2 regions of the Allocoprobacillus halotolerans genome follow, and region 2 is predicted to be linked to the other one. Evidence: a T-box and tRNA genes for the amino acid it is inferred to sense, from the RefSeq annotation. Region 2 holds a T-box; the other holds one or more tRNA genes.

Region 1 (8,127 bases), 600 kb from region 2:
ATAGGAATTAAGATGATCCCAACACCAATAAAAGGAAGACTATCTAATAGACAAATAGCGAAAGCATAAAGAAATGCTGGCTCTATTTTTAGAATAAAAAATGCAATGAGTAATATAAAAAACGTAATCATCATTAAAATAAGTTGGCATTTGATATAAATCCATAGACTTTTTAAAACCTTATTTTTGAGTTGTGCCAATTGATAACAGGTCTTTTTTTGAACTAATTTAAAGAAACAATCTTTCATATCTTCATAATCTAACATCAAAAAGAAAGTTGAAATCACAAACATAAAAAAGGAAAATAAAAAAGATGGTATGGATTTAATAAATGTTGAGGCAAAGGCAATGAGATCTAACATATTTTGATGAATCCAGTTTTGAAAAATGATAACGAAATCTTGTGGCAGAAAAGAAAATATTTGTTGAAAAAGTTTTGTCGTTTTATAAATAAATGGTAAAAAAATAGAATCATAATAGACTGGTAGCATTTGAAAAAAATGCATACATAAACAAAATAAAGCGGTTATACATAAAGCCAATAAAAAGGCAAACAGAAGATAAATAAATAATAATAACGAAATACCGATAGCACTTTTTTGAAGGGGTATGTTCTGTTGAATACGATCAACAATCGGTTTCAATATAAAAAAGCAAAGAATCGCTAAAATAAAAGGAAAAAACAATGAAAACATATATTTTAGAATAATGATATAAAGACATAAACTACATCCAATCACAATATATTTCTTTCGATTCATAGACTCACCTAATCATATATATGTTAAAAAACAAAAAATAAGTCCTTTCAGACTTATTTATACAAATGATGACATAAATCGACATTTTTCTTATTTTCATGATGTTAGAATAAATATGGTGAGTAATAATGTACATATATGATATAACACATAATCAATATCAATTTCCAATCTTAGATCCAGATTTTTCCTATCAACATATAGATTATCAAAAAAATCTTTATCCTTTTTTTAAACAACTCCACATTCCCCAATCCGTTCGCTTTTTAACAGGTATTTATATTGAATTTCAAATTATACCTTACCTGATTGAAGAATATCCTCAACTCTATTTTCATGTTTCTAAGCATCTCATGGAAAAAATGAAAGAGTATTTTGATTTCGGAGATGTTAGTCTTTATTATGAAAGATCTAATTTTTTCTTTATGGTCATGTTTAATACGAACGAAGATTTGATTGAAATAGCATTCATTGATCTTTATCATTATCTACAAGATAAAACTTTTGATTATTTACATAAGAAATGTTCATTTCAAATCAAATGTGGTGCTTATGTATCCACCATTAATATTCATCCTTATAAACTCTTTGATCTTTCAAAGGAACAATGCCAACAAATTCTTTCTAAAACCAATACGCATATTTCCGTTTATAATTTAAAGCTATTACGTTAATGTTTTCCTAGATATTTATAAATATGAACAATACCTCGTTTCAATGCAAACAAAACAAAAGGTGTTGTTGCACAAATAGGAATGATAAAAAGCATCGACACAGAAAATAAAGAATTGATTTCAAAGAAATCATGCATAACCATTAAAATCAAGTAGAAAACAACAGTAATCACACTAGCGACAATAACTCTTAAGCGATTCCAAGGCAGACATACAACAAAAACAACAAGAAAACTAATAAAACCAGCCACAAGATAATAATATGTTGATAATAGACGATCACTAAAATGAAACTGATATCCAATAAAAGTAATCAAAAGCATATAAATAATCATTGTTAAAGCACATGGTAATGCTGTTGAAATAACATGCTTTAAAAAACCTTGTGATGATAATGATGAAGAACGTTCTAAAGTCAATAAAAAGCTTGGTAAACCAATAGCTAATCCACTGATTAAACTTAATTGTAAAGGGGTAAAAGGATAACTCATTTGTAATCCAGCAAAGACAAGACAAAGAACTGTAGAATAAATTGTTTTTGTAAGATAAAGTGAGCTGACTCTTTCAATATCTGCAATAATCGCTCTCCCTCTTTAACAATATCAACCATTGAGGCAAATGAAGAATCCAATAATACAATATGAGCAGCTTGTTTAGCAGCATCACTACCAGCCGCCATCGCAATACCACAATCAGCATCTTTCAAAGCCAAAACATCATTGACTCCATCTCCAACCATCCCTACAACATGTCCATTGGCTTGTAATGCTTTTATAATACGTTGTTTTTGTTCTGGTTTGACACGTCCAAAAACATGATAATGTGAAACAATTTTTTCCATTTCCAAATCATCTTCAGGTAATGTTGAAGCATCAATATAAAGATGTCCATCTTTTAAACCCGCTAATTGTGCCACACGCGCAACTGTAGTTGGATTATCACCTGATAAAATACGAATATCAACATGAGCATTTTCAAAGAAACGTAATGTTTCTTTGGCTTCAGGACGAATACAATCATAAATAACAATCAAAGCCATAGCTTTCACTGCACCAATTTGTGACTGTGAAACATCAATGGAATCCGTTTGTCCTAATAATAAAACACGATATCCTTTACTAGCATACTTTTCAGCCTCTATCAAAAATTCATCATCAGGCATCAGTAAGAAATCAGGTGCCCCTAAAACATAGTTACCTCTTCCCACAATCGTTAAAGCACGCATTTTACGTTGTGATGAAAATGGAATAGAGTTATCAATCTTGACATGATACTGCTTAGAAAAATAATTTTGGAGTGCTAACTGCGTTGCATTGACATCATCACATTCATGAGCCATAACCCCCATTATAAATTCAATATCTTGAAGAGTATGAGAATTAATTGGTAAAACATTTTCAACTTTTAATTCTCCAGTTGTGATAGTTCCTGTTTTATCAAGACACAAAACATCAACTCTTGCTAAAGCTTCGATGGCTTCCATCTCCTGTATCAAAGCTTTCTTACGTGCTAACTTTCCCACTCCAATAATAAATGACAAACTTGTCAATAAAACAAGTCCTTCGGGAATCATTCCAATAACACCAGCTACTGTTTTAACAATAGCGCTTGCTAAATCATTAGGAAAAGCACTACGTTGTGAAAAATATAAAACCAATCCAACAGGTATAATAACAACACTTAATATTTTAATAACTTTTTCAATAGAATCTTTCATTTCTGAAGAAGCATTATTTTTATTTTTTGCTTTATGAACAAGTTTTGTAGAATAATTCTCATTACCCACACGAATAACTTTTGCATAGGCACTTCCAGCAACCACAAAACTTCCTGATAAAAGTTCATCATTTAGATTTTTTTAACTGGTTCTGATTCACCTGTCAATAAAGCTTCATTGACTTCCATCCCATGTGAATCTAAAACAATACAGTCACTTCCTATTTGATTGCCAGTTTCTAAAAAACGATATCATCTTTTACAAGTTCTTCAGTCGGAATAATCATTTCTTGTTGATCACGGATAACTTTTACTTTTTTAACTGTAACAACTGTTAACTGATCTATAATCTTTTTTACTTTTAATTCTTGATATATACCAATAAAAGCATTAATAAAAATAACAACCATAAATGTTAAATTCGTCCAACGTCCTGTTGAAATAATAATAGCTGCTAAAAAGAGATTTAAACAGTTAAAATATGTAAGAGTATGTTCTAATATAATTTGTTTTTTTGTTTTTGAAATATTGTCATGGGATATATTCATCAATCCCTGTTGTACACGTTGTTCAACTTGTTGATGAGTTAATCCCATTAATTTTATATTATCCATTCTATCACCTACTTCTCACTGAATATATCATATTGTTATGAAATATATATGAATATTAACAAAACCATTATAACATAAATAAGACTATAAAAAATAAAAACCTCAAGAATTGAGGTTAATGACAATTGGTGGACCCTGAAGGACTCGAACCTTCGACCGATCGGTTATGAGCCGATAGCTCTAACCAACTGAGCTAAGGGTCCGTATAAAATAAAAAGTGGTATTCACCACTACGATACTTAATGGTAGCGGGGAAGGGATTCGAACCCCCGACCCACCGGGTATGAACCGATTGCTCTAGCCAACTGAGCTACCCCGCCATGTAGTGAATCGTTTTTAAATGAATGGTGGTTCCGGCCGGAATCGAACCAGCGACACGAGGATTTTCAGTCCTCTGCTCTACCGACTGAGCTACGGAACCATAATGGCGGTCTGGACGGGGCTCGAACCGCGACCTCCGCCGTGACAGGGCGGCATTCTAACCAACTGAACTACCAGACCATTTGGTTGCGGGAGAAGGATTTGAACCAACGACCTTCGGGTTATGAGCCCGACGAGCTACCAGACTGCTCCATCCCGCGATATGAAATTAAATAAAATGGCGGAGGTTGAGGGATTCGAACCCCGCGGGACTTTCATCCCCTGTCGGTTTTCAAGACCGATCCCTTCAGCCGGACTTGGGTAAACCTCGCAACATAATGGTGGAGCTTAGCGGGATCGAACCGCTGACCTCCTGCTTGCAAAGCAGGCGCTCTCCCAGCTGAGCTAAAGCCCCATTACAATGGTCGGGAAGACAGGATTCGAACCTGCGACCCCCTGGTCCCAAACCAGGTGCACTACCAAGCTGTGCTACTTCCCGTTAACATAATTGATTGGCGCGCTAGGCAGGAATCGAACCCACAACCTCTTGATCCGTAGTCAAGCACTCTATCCAGTTGAGCTACTAGCGCCTCTTAACAGTGCCATTCAATAGTATCACATTTCATATTCAATTGCAACACTTTTTTTATTTTTTTCAACTCTTTTCAGAGCCGATTTTTATAACTGGTGCCCAGGGCCGGAGTCGAACCGGCACGGATTTTAAGGTCCGCAGGATTTTAAGTCCTGTGCGTCTACCAATTTCGCCACCTGGGCAACGATGGAGGTTCCAGCCGGACTCGAACCGACGATGACAGAGTTGCAGTCTGTAGCCTTACCAACTTGGCTATGGAACCAACTTCCTTAACTCGTTGCTCAAATAGTATATAATATTTTCCACATTTATGCAATACCTTTTTTTGTTTTTTTTATAATTCCCTTACTACATCTCATACTATAAATTATTTTTTCTTCTTTAATTCAATGTTTTTTCGTTTTATAAAAAATCATATTTTTTCACTTTTCTTTCCATAAATATAATCGAGTAGGAGAAAATAAATAATTTTATATTTATTTTCGACCTCTCACACCACCGTACGTGCCGTTCGGCATACGGCGGTTTAAATCTATACTGAAATATGTTTTAACTGATATTGGGCTACCATTGATGGTAGTCCTTTTCTATATAATAAATCATTAGTTATTCTTGTTTGAAGAAATGTACTTGCACATCTTGCATATGATTTTCGACTGTTTGCCCAAGTTTTAGCTTGCCATGGTAATGCCCCTAACTTTCTTAGTTGCTTTTCTCTATTTCCTATGGTTTTCCATTTCTTCCATAAGTACATACGTATCCTAAATCTTATTTGTGCATCTAGTTTTCTACAGACTTTTATAAAATTTCCAATACGGTAATAGTTAATCCACCCATTTACAAGTTGTCTTATCTTAAGTATTCTATATTCCCACGATACTGACCAACTTCTATTTGTTAGTCTCCTTAGTTTTGTTTGCAGTGTTGCGATAGATTTCTCATGTGGTTTTGCTTTCCACATAGATGAAAAAGAGTCATAATAGAATCCAAATCCTAGATATTTAATATCATTAGGTTTGGAAACTTTACTTTTAGTCATATTTACTTTAAGTCCTAGTTTCTTTTCTATGAATTTACTAATGTTTTCCATTACTCTATCGGCGGCTTTACTGCTACCCACTAATATAATACAATCATCTGCATATCGTGTGAATCTTAGTCCTCGTGCTTCCATTTCCTTATCTAGTTCATTGAGAACTATGTTACTGAGTAGCGGACTTAGATTTCCACCTTGTGGTGTTCCTACGACTGACTCTTTATATTCATTATCAATCATAATCCCGCTTACTAGATATTTCCTAATTAGGGATACTATTTCTCCACTCTTTACATCTTTCATGACAAGTGAAATAAGTTTATCATGATTAACTGTATCAAAGAACTTTTCTAGGTCTATATCTACTATCCACTGATAGCCTTCATTCATATATTCCAATGCTTTGATGATTGCCATTTCGCAACATCTATTTGGTCTAAATCCAAAACTATTGTCACTGAATATTGGTTCATAGATAGGTATTAACACTTGGGCTATGGCTTGTTGGACAAATCTATCAAGTACTGTTGGCACTCCTAGATTTCGTATTCCGCCATCGGGTTTGGGTATTTCTACTCTTCTCACAGGTTGTGGCTTATATGTCTTGTTTCGTATACTGTCCTTAATTTCTTCTAGATGTTTATCTAAATAGTCTTTAAGTTCAGCTACTTCCATTCCATCTACTCCACTTGCACCTTTGTTTCGTTTGACTTGTGTAAATGCTAGTTCTAGATTAGTATCACTAAGCATTTCCTCAAGCAATGTGTTATCAGTTTTCATATTTTCGTTACCTCCATTTCTTTCGCTATCCATTATACTCACCTTCCCTACATTCTTCTTTCGGGTCTTCTAGTGTACTCGTCTATCTCCACGGTTTCGTATAATGAAATCAATTCAAAATTCAATAACTGATAGATTTATTCAGTCCTTCGCTCCATGACCATTACAGTCACTTCCTTACTACTACGACTTCTGCTGACTTCTCACTATTCGTTGTTACTGCTGTATCGCTAGTGAGACCTCCCGGGATAAGGTCATATCTCTTTCCTCCCATATATCCGCCACATTTACATATAATAGTCCTATTCCGCAACCTCTTATGACTTCGTGTTGTTTTGCACACTCGTCCCTATTATATGCCTGATGTGATTCGTGTTCCTCGGACCAGGACTTTGCCTCCATCTTCTTTCAGATTCCATCTCACGATAGACACCCTTGATATTGGCTAGTGGTTGGCAGTTGCGACATCGCCCCCCACAGTGGACTTTCACCACCTAGATATATGCCATGCCCGGCATACAAAAAAGAAGATTATTCATGCAATGAAGTCTCTTCTTTCTATTTTTCTAATTTCTCTCGTCGTCTAGAGGATTCTAAAAACTTAGCTTTTAAAGTTTTTTCATCACCATTAGCAATAGCTTGTTTTAACTGATCAAACTCTTTTTCAAATCGTTCCATTGATGCCAATAGATATTCTTTATTGTGGAAGAAAAGTTCTGACCACAAGTCTGCATTAATATTAGCAATTCTTGTTAAATCACGAAAAGAATCTCCAATATACTTTCCAGTTTCATATTTTTCATCATTACTATTCATTAAAGCAACTGCCAATGTATGTGGTAACTGAGAAGTAAATGAAATGATTTCATCATGATCATAGGGACTCATAATTTTGACACTTTTAAAACCTAACTTTCCAACAAATTGACGCATCCATTCAATTTTATCTAATTGATTGAATTCATGTTGAATGACAATATAATTGGCATTATAAAACACTTCTTGACTGGCATAAAGATATCCTTTTTCTCACGTCCAGCCATTGGATGACCACTGATATACTCGACATCTTTATCTATAATAGCCAATGCCTGTTTCAAAAATAAGATTTAATTCCAACCACGTCTGTCACAATACTACCTTTTTTAAATTGATGATTAGCAATAAATTCTAAAACTTTAGAAGGATACAAACAAATAATCGTTAAATCACTTCGAGCAATAATCTCATGTCCATCTTGGTATCCTTCTATAATACACCCCTCAGCCTTTGCCATTTCTAAAGTCTTTAAATCACAATCCACACCATATACATCATATCCTTTGCCTTTCAACGCTTTTACAAAGCTACCACCTATAACACCTAAACCAACAACTGTAATTATCATAAAACAAATCCTTTAAAAAGAAAGGACTAATGTCCTTTTTTCCTTTCGCTAACATTTTTAGCTTATAATCTAATAATTTTTGTGTCAAATCAACATAATACATATGAGGATATTCTAAACGGAAGATTTCATCCCATAATAGACGTTTCTGTTGCTCAGAATACTTTCTAATTTCATCTAATGAATAATGCGGATAGACATTCTTTC
Region 2 (8,127 bases):
TGATCAATATCAAAAACCATTCCATGAAAATCTAAATTATCAACAATGATTATGCCATCTTTTTTTACAAAAGGAGTATATTTTTCAAAGAATTTTTGATATTGGGCTTTAGCCGCATCAATAAATAAACAATCATAAGGAGCATGTTGAAGTAATTGTGTATCAAAATGCAAAGCATCATCATGATGAATTGTAATTTTATCTTTTAATCCATGTTCCTGAATATGACTCACGGCTTCTAAATAGCGTTGATCATCAAGTTCAATTGTTTCCACTATCAGTCCATCAACATGTGTTACCATCATCATCGCTGAATAACCAATTGCTGAACCAATTTCAAGACATGAAGTTGCTTGTTTTTTTGTAATTGTTCAATCAAAAAGAGGATTCCCTCTTTTTGCATCACCGGAATATGCCTTTGCAAAGCATCCTGTTCCAATTCCTCTAACGTTAACATATTAATACCATCTATTCTCCTCTACTGCTTTTTGATGTTCCTTATAGGTATGACTATAAATAACTGTTCCATCTTCCTTAGCAAAGAAATAATAATCATCATGATGAACATAATTGATACAAGCCTCAATTGTTACTTTTGAAACAGTACTGATAGGTCCTATTGGTAAGCCAGTATATTTATATGTATTATAACGAGAATCAATTTGAGTATGCGCTACACTCACATCGACACCTGTTCTTTGCCATGCATAATTGACAGTAATATCACTTTGCAATAACATATCTTTATTCAAACGATTCATAAATACACCTGCAATCTTTGGACGATCTTCATCGTATAATGATTCTCTTTCAACAACGGATGCAAATGTTAAAAACTGGTGCGGTGTCCAGCCCATCTTTTCAATATCTTCTTGATATGCTGATAAACGTTCATCCATCATATCCAAAGCTAATTTTGTCATACTTTTTAAATCTGGTTCTTGTTCAGTAATATAATAAGTTTCTGGATATAAGTAGCCTTCTAAAGGATAAAGAATATCTTTATCTAGAATACTTTCATCCATAAACCAATATTCATCAATTAATGACTGTAAATAGTCTTGATCATCCCATTGTTTGATAACTTCATCAGCTGAAATATCAAGAATTCCTGCAAATTCTTTCGCCACTTCTGGAATTGTTGTTCCTTCTTTAATCGTTAATTTTGATAACAATATATATTGAATATCTGGATCTTCAATCACTGAAAAAATTTGCGATAATGACATATTTTTATTCAATACATATGTATTTGCCTGTAAGTTATCATAGTGATTCAATTTTAAAAAGATTTGCCCACATAGCTTATTTTTGACGAGTCCTGCCTCGTCCAATGTATCAAGCATTTGTGAAGCTGTTGAACCTTGTTCAATCGTAACAATCACTTCTTCATCTTTTGATGATGTAGCTGAAATACCAACATTATAAAAGATAATCATACCAACAATCAAAACAACAATAATACCACTTATGATAACTATGATTTTTTTATTCTTCATAAACCATCCTCCATCATTTACTTATTATAGGTTATTTTGCAAGATTTATCAACTTTCCTACTTTTTTATCACTATCGATAAAAAAAGAGCATTTCTGCTCTTACATTCCTCGACCTTCAATTAAGCACACTGGTTCTCCAACCATATAGCTAAAATGCGTTTCAAAAAGAACACCTTTTGATTCACCACGTTTCAATTCAAATGATTCAATTGTTCCACCTTTTTGTGAAGCTACCACAACATATTTATCTACAACCATAATCATCTGTACTGGTTTTTCATCTGTATCCGTATTATCAACTGCCTTTAACATACCAGTTGATGCATCAACCTCAAAAGTTGTCACTGAATCATGTCCACAGTTAGATGCAAACAAATAATCACCTTGACCATTGATTAAAATATCTCCACCAGTATTTTGTCCAACATATTCATCCGTTGGATATGTTGTGACTTCTTGGATAAAAGTTAATTTTCCATCTTCATAACGATAGACAAAGACTTGGCTTGTTAATTCGTTGAGTACATAGGCAAAATTTCCATCAGGTGAGAAAATAATTTTCTTTGGTCCTGAACCTGGTTTCACTTTGATTGTGAGTTCATCATTACGATAAAGTCTTCCTTTTTCACCAACATCATAGAAAACAATTTCATCTGTTCCCAAATCACAAACAACCATCCATTTTTGATCTGGTGTCATATCAATAAAACAAGGATGTGCTTCACTTTGACGTTTTGGATCAACACTACTTCCAGTATGTTTAATAGTTTGAACAACCTTAACTAACTTCTGTTTTAAAATAGCAATGACAACAACTTCACTATTATAGTAATCAACAGCATAAGCATAACTACGATCTTCATTGACGTAACTATCTACATAAGTTTTTCCATGATCCGTTGATTTAGCAACTAAACCAAATTGTAAATCCATTGAAGCATATTGCCATAAGCCTCCATCTGTTGGTCTTCCTGTATTATTTTTATAGCATACATAAATAAAACGTTCACGTTTTGAAATAGCAATAGGATTAGCCAAAGATTTATAAAATTTCTTTTTCAAAATTTCACCATTATCAATATCTAAATGAAAAACATAGACCCCTCTTGTTAAATCATTTCCATAACTCCCTACAAATATTGGTTTCACTTTTCTTTTTTAAAAAACAATGCCATTTTAATCCTCCTTAATAAAGAAGGGTAACTTTACGTTACCCTTTGATACTAATCAATGTCCTGTAAACGTTCTTCCTCTTCGTCTTCAGCCATAAAGCTATTGAAAACTTCTTCAATCATATCCCATTCATCAGGTGTTTCGATTGGATATAAATTGCCTTCATCATCATAAATTGACGAATAAACTTGAGCATTTTCATCATCAGCATCATAATATAAAACATATTTTTTTCCAGTATCTTCACTATCAAAAGTGAAAAGTACATCAAATTCTAATTCATTACCGTCATCATCAATGACCTGTATTTTATTTACGTCCATGATTATCTCCTTTGACCATCTAAGTATCCTTGTAAAATCTGCACAGCTGCCATTTTATCAATTACTTTTTTCTTTTTTTACGAGAAACATCAGCAAAAATCAATTGATTCTGTGCCATAACTGTTGTTAATCTTTCATCAATTAAAACAACTTCAACATCCATCATCTTTTCAAGTCTTTCTTTAAAAGCCATTGAAATCTGTGCTCTTTCACCTAAATCACCATTCATATGTTTAGGTAAACCAAGCACTATTGTATGAATATGATTCTCTTCTACTATTTTTTGAACATGTTTAGCAGCACTTTTGTAATTATTTTCTTCAAAACGATAAGTTTCAACCCCATGAGCAATCATCCCTAAAGCATCACTCATCGCAATCCCACAAGTTCTTGATCCTAAATCTAAGCCTAATATTTTTTCCACTATTTAGACTCCAAATAAAATTTCACAAGCTCTTCAATAATTTCATCACGATCAATCTGTTGAATAATTGAGCGTGCTCCTTTGTGACTTGAAATATAAGCAGGATCATTAGAAATCAAATAACCGGCAATCTGATGAACTGCATTATAACCTCTTTCATCTAAAGCATTAGCAACTGTCATTAAATGAGAATGGATAACTTCTCTTTTAATTTCTTCCGAATTAAATAGACGTGTTTGAGTAAAATCTTTTCCCATTTGTACTACCTCCCATCTATATAATCTATATTACACCAATTAGCACAAAATTGCTAGTAAAACTTAGAATTGTGCTTTGATTTGTTCAATTGCTTCTAATATTTTTGAGGCATCAGGGCATCCACCTTGCGCAAAGTCTGGTTTTCCACCACCACGACCATTTGTCACTTGGTTGATCATTTTAATCATTTCTCCTGCTTTATATCCATCTTTAACCATTGATTTTGTTAAAGCAACAAAGTAAGAAATCTTTCCTTCATACTCATTCACCATCACAACCACACCGTGTTGTAATTGATCACGAAGATCAAAAGCCATTTGTTTTGTAGATGCAACATCTTTTGAAACTTGAGTATATAAGAATTGAACACCATTGATATCTTCAATATTCTTTGATTGTTCTTTTGCTGATAAAGCATTTAATTGATCTAGATATTGATTTCTTTCTTTTTTGATTTCATTTGTTTCTTCAATAAAATGAGTCACTTTTTCAATTGTTTCATTCTTATTTTTAATCTTTAATAAATCTTGTACTTGATTTAATAATGCTTCATTTTCTTTAAAAGCATGGTAAGCCTGCATAGATGTTACAGCTTCAATACGTCTGACACCTGAACCAATACTTTCTTCTCCAACGATTTTAAAAATACCAATTTCAATACTGTTGGCAACATGGCAACCACCACATAGTTCTTTTGAATAATCTCCAACACTGACAACACGCACTTCATCACCATATTTTTCATCAAATAATGCCATTGCACCAGATTGTAAAGCTTCATCCTTACTCATTAATTGAATATCAACAGCTAAACCATTGAAAATCTGTTCATTGACTTGGTCTTCCACTGCTTTTAATTCTTCATCACTCATTTTTTGAGGATGTGTAAAGTCGAAACGTAATCTTTGATCATCGACATATGAACCAGCCTGAGAAACATGTTCACCTAAGACAGTTTTTAAAGCTTTTTGTAAAAGATGTGTAGCAGTATGGTTATGTGTAATCAATGCACGTTTTTTTGTATCTACATAAAGTGTCAATGTATCTCCAACATGTAAACTTCCTTTTAAAACTTTCACATTATGTAAATGTTGTTGATGTGGCGCTTTGCCCACATATGTCACTTCAACTGTTGTTGAATCATTACTCATTGTTCCTGTATCAGCACATTGTCCACCCATTTCAGCATAGAACGTTGTCTGATCTAAAATGATTTCACCTTTTTCAGTGATTTCATCACATTTCACACCATCTTCAAATGTCGCAATGACTTTTGCTTGAATTGGTGTAGGTTGATAGATAAATGTTGATGGTTCATCAAAAGCCATTAAATCAGGTTTTTGTGATGACATAGATTCCAAATCACCTCTGGCATTTCTTGCACGTTCCTGTTGTGCTTTCATTTCCGCTTTGAATCCTTCTTCATCAACTTTAAATCCTGATTCCTCAGCAATTTCGACTGTTAATTCTAATGGGAAACCATATGTATCATATAATTTAAAGGCATCTTGACCATTTAATAAATGATCCTCACTTTTTTCAAGCATTTGATTTAATAACTTTTCACCATGAGATAAAGTTCTATGGAAAGCTTCTTCTTCTTTTTTGACTAAACCACTGACATATTCCACTTTTGCTGGTAAATAGTCATAGAAATCTTTCATAATGTTAGCTACGATTCCAACAAGTTCATACATGAAAGAATGATCAATACCAATCTTTTTCCCATAACGAACAGCACGTCTTAAAATTCTTCTTAAAACATATCCACGTCCAGCATTATCAAATAATGCACCATCGCTTAATGCAAAAGTCACTGTACGAATATGATCAGCAATAACACGATAAGCCATTTTATTGTCTTGATAAGGAACTTTGGCTAATTTTTCTGTCGCATGAATAATTGGTAAGAACAAGTCTGTATCAAAGTTTGTTTCACCTTCTTGAATAATGCTGACAAGTCTTTCTAATCCCATTCCTGTATCAATATTTTTTTGTGGCAATTCTTTATAATCTTTTCGATCAATAGCCGGATTACAATCATATTGAGAGAATACAACATTCCATACTTCAATATAACGATCGTTTTCCATTTCTTCAAAAATAATTTTTTACCTAATCCCTCAGGATCATATTTTTCACCACGATCATAAAAAATTTCTGAATCTGGTCCTCCTGGTCCTTCACCAATTTCCCAGAAGTTATCATCTGTTTTTAAAATATGACTTGGATCAACATGACAAACTTCTGTCCAAATACGATAAGCTTCTGTGTCATCTGTATAAACACTGACATATAATTTATCTTTATCAAACCCAATCCATTCTGGGCTTGTTAAAAACTCCCATGCAAAAGAAATCGCTTCTTCTTTAAAATAATCACCAATTGAAAAGTTTCCTAACATTTCAAAGAATGTATGATGTCTAGCAGTTTTTCCAACATTTTCAATATCATTTGTACGAATAGATTTTTGAGCATTTGCAATACGGTTACAAGCTGGTTTTTCTGATCCATCAAAATATTTTTTCAATGCAGCTACACCGGCATTAATCCATAATAACGTTGGATCGTTATGTGGAATTAATGATGCTCCTGGTTCAATCATATGTCCTTTAGATTGAAAGAAATCTAAAAACATTTGACGAACTTGATTTCCTGTTAATTGTTTCATGATTTTTTTCCTCCTTTAATAAAAAAAGCCATTCCTCAAAAGGAACGACTATCATCGCGGTACCATCCTCATTCATAATGAATAATCATTATGCCCTTTGATCGTTAACGCCGATTTACGTTGATGTTTGCATCACTCTTAGAAGGTAGCTTTCTTTATAAGCCTCTAGGAATTTACACCAACCATTCCCTCTCTTAAAGATGACTTGTAAATACTTTTCTTCTGCAACGATTTGACTTTGATATTATAGCGAATTTAAAATCAAAAATCAATACTTCTTCTTATATTCAATATCCACAATACCATTATAAACATAAGTTTTTATCAATGATAATCTTTTTCTTGATCAAAATCTTCAAATAGACGGATTCCCTTTCCGATAAGAGTTGGTATCATAGAAATATGATACTCATCAATCATATTGGCTTGAATTAAAGGTGTAATAAAATGCTGTCCACTACAAATCCATATATCTTTACCTTTTTCCTGTTTCAGTCTATGGACCAATGTCCAGATATATTCAGAAGTCAAAACAACATGTTCTAATGATAAATGAGTCAAAGAAGATAAAACATAAATCTTTAAGCCTTCATGAAACCATTATTGATCTATCTTCTTTTCAATAGTATGAAACGCTTTTTCACTCATAATGACACTATCCACATGTTTCAACAAATGATAATAGCTTTCTGTTTGTTGTAAATCATTTTCACCATGTAACCAGTCAATACGACCATATTGATCAGCGATATAATCATCTAAACTCATCGCAATATATAAAATAACTTTTCGCACAATATTCCCTACTTTCTATGATTTTTATAGTTTTGAGGATAAATCCATTGAATCATTTTCATTAGATAAGGTTCACATAATAAAACAAGCATTGTTGTGAGAATATTATAGAAAGTATGCATATTGGCAATTTGATGTTCAGGAGCAAGTGGTGAAAGATTTTGAATCCAAGATATAATAGGAATCATTTGACACAATATTAAAAAACTAATAGCGCCAATCAAATTAAGCAAAAAATGAAATAAAGCCAGACGTTTGCCATTACGACAACCTGGTAAAGAAGCTAAAAATCCTGTTATACATGTTCCTAAATCAAAACCTAATAAAAGATAAACAGACTGTTGAAAAGATACTAAGTTTTGTCTTGCTAAAATCTGTAAAATACCAATGGATGCAGATGAACTTTGAATGATAGCTGTCAACAACATTCCTACCCCAACACATAATAATGGATTTTGAATACTGATAAAAAGATCTACTACAAAAGCTGAATGTTGTAAAGGAATCATGGACTGTGACATCATTTCTAATCCCATAAACAAAAGACCTATTGCCATCATGACCTGTCCGATTAAATATTTTATTCCTTTGCCTAATAAATAAAACAAAACACCTATAAAGGCGAGTAATGGCGCAAATACACCGATGTCCAAAGCAATCATTTGTCCTGTGATAGTTGTTCCAATATTTGCTCCCATCATCACCCATGCCGCTTCTTTTAAAAGACATGATTCGAGCATTTAAAAAGCCAATCAAAATGACACTCATTGCTGAAGAACTTTGAATCAAAGCGGTTAAAAGCAAACCTATGCCAATCGCCTTGATACGATGATTTGTTAATTTCAGTAATAATATTTCCATTCTTTCCCCTAGTCCTGTCGTTAATCCCTTTGATAACATATCCATACCAAAAAGAAATAAAGCCAGACCTCCTAACAAGCCTAAATAATGCGTCATTGTCATGATTTCACACTCCTTTATTA

What was found. The T-box of region 2 lies ahead of alaS (alanine--tRNA ligase). A T-box ahead of a tRNA ligase gene usually reads a tRNA of that ligase, here a tRNA-Ala.
Region 1: it encodes a tRNA-Ala, which carries the amino acid that the T-box ahead of alaS (alanine--tRNA ligase) is inferred to sense. The anticodon was not compared.

What each region holds. Positions count from the first base shown of each region.
Region 1 covers NZ_CP101620.1:2,270,494-2,278,620, reverse strand. The annotation lists gene NMU03_RS13420 (AI-2E family transporter) at 1-761, opposite strand, end outside; gene NMU03_RS13415 (hypothetical protein) at 890-1,435, shown strand; gene NMU03_RS13410 (hypothetical protein) at 1,432-1,926, opposite strand; gene NMU03_RS13405 (HAD-IC family P-type ATPase) at 1,923-3,257, opposite strand; gene NMU03_RS13400 (hypothetical protein) at 3,284-3,361, opposite strand; gene NMU03_RS13395 (hypothetical protein) at 3,391-3,765, opposite strand; tRNA gene NMU03_RS13390 (tRNA-Ile) at 3,892-3,968, opposite strand; tRNA gene NMU03_RS13385 (tRNA-Met) at 4,009-4,085, opposite strand; tRNA gene NMU03_RS13380 (tRNA-Phe) at 4,111-4,186, opposite strand; tRNA gene NMU03_RS13375 (tRNA-Asp) at 4,191-4,266, opposite strand; tRNA gene NMU03_RS13370 (tRNA-Met) at 4,270-4,346, opposite strand; tRNA gene NMU03_RS13365 (tRNA-Ala) at 4,465-4,540, opposite strand; tRNA gene NMU03_RS13360 (tRNA-Pro) at 4,548-4,624, opposite strand; tRNA gene NMU03_RS13355 (tRNA-Arg) at 4,639-4,715, opposite strand; tRNA gene NMU03_RS13350 (tRNA-Leu) at 4,811-4,899, opposite strand; tRNA gene NMU03_RS13345 (tRNA-Cys) at 4,905-4,979, opposite strand; gene ltrA (group II intron reverse transcriptase/maturase) at 5,250-6,566, opposite strand; gene NMU03_RS13335 (prephenate dehydrogenase) at 7,092-7,532, opposite strand; gene NMU03_RS13330 (NAD(P)-binding domain-containing protein) at 7,630-7,920, opposite strand; gene NMU03_RS13325 (nicotinate phosphoribosyltransferase) at 7,880-8,127, opposite strand, start outside.
Region 2 covers NZ_CP101620.1:2,868,899-2,877,025, forward strand. The annotation lists gene NMU03_RS17040 (O-methyltransferase) at 1-308, opposite strand, end outside; gene NMU03_RS17045 (hypothetical protein) at 305-457, opposite strand; gene mltG (endolytic transglycosylase MltG) at 459-1,499, opposite strand; gene NMU03_RS17055 (lactonase family protein) at 1,600-2,649, opposite strand; gene NMU03_RS17060 (DUF1292 domain-containing protein) at 2,724-2,996, opposite strand; partial or broken gene ruvX (Holliday junction resolvase RuvX) at 2,999-3,420, opposite strand; gene NMU03_RS17070 (IreB family regulatory phosphoprotein) at 3,420-3,677, opposite strand; partial or broken gene alaS (alanine--tRNA ligase) at 3,741-6,349, opposite strand; T-box leader at 6,387-6,586, opposite strand; gene NMU03_RS17080 (dihydrofolate reductase family protein) at 6,674-6,910, opposite strand; gene NMU03_RS17085 (dihydrofolate reductase family protein) at 6,950-7,144, opposite strand; gene NMU03_RS17090 (Na/Pi cotransporter family protein) at 7,153-7,842, opposite strand; partial or broken gene NMU03_RS17920 (Na/Pi cotransporter family protein) at 7,916-8,107, opposite strand.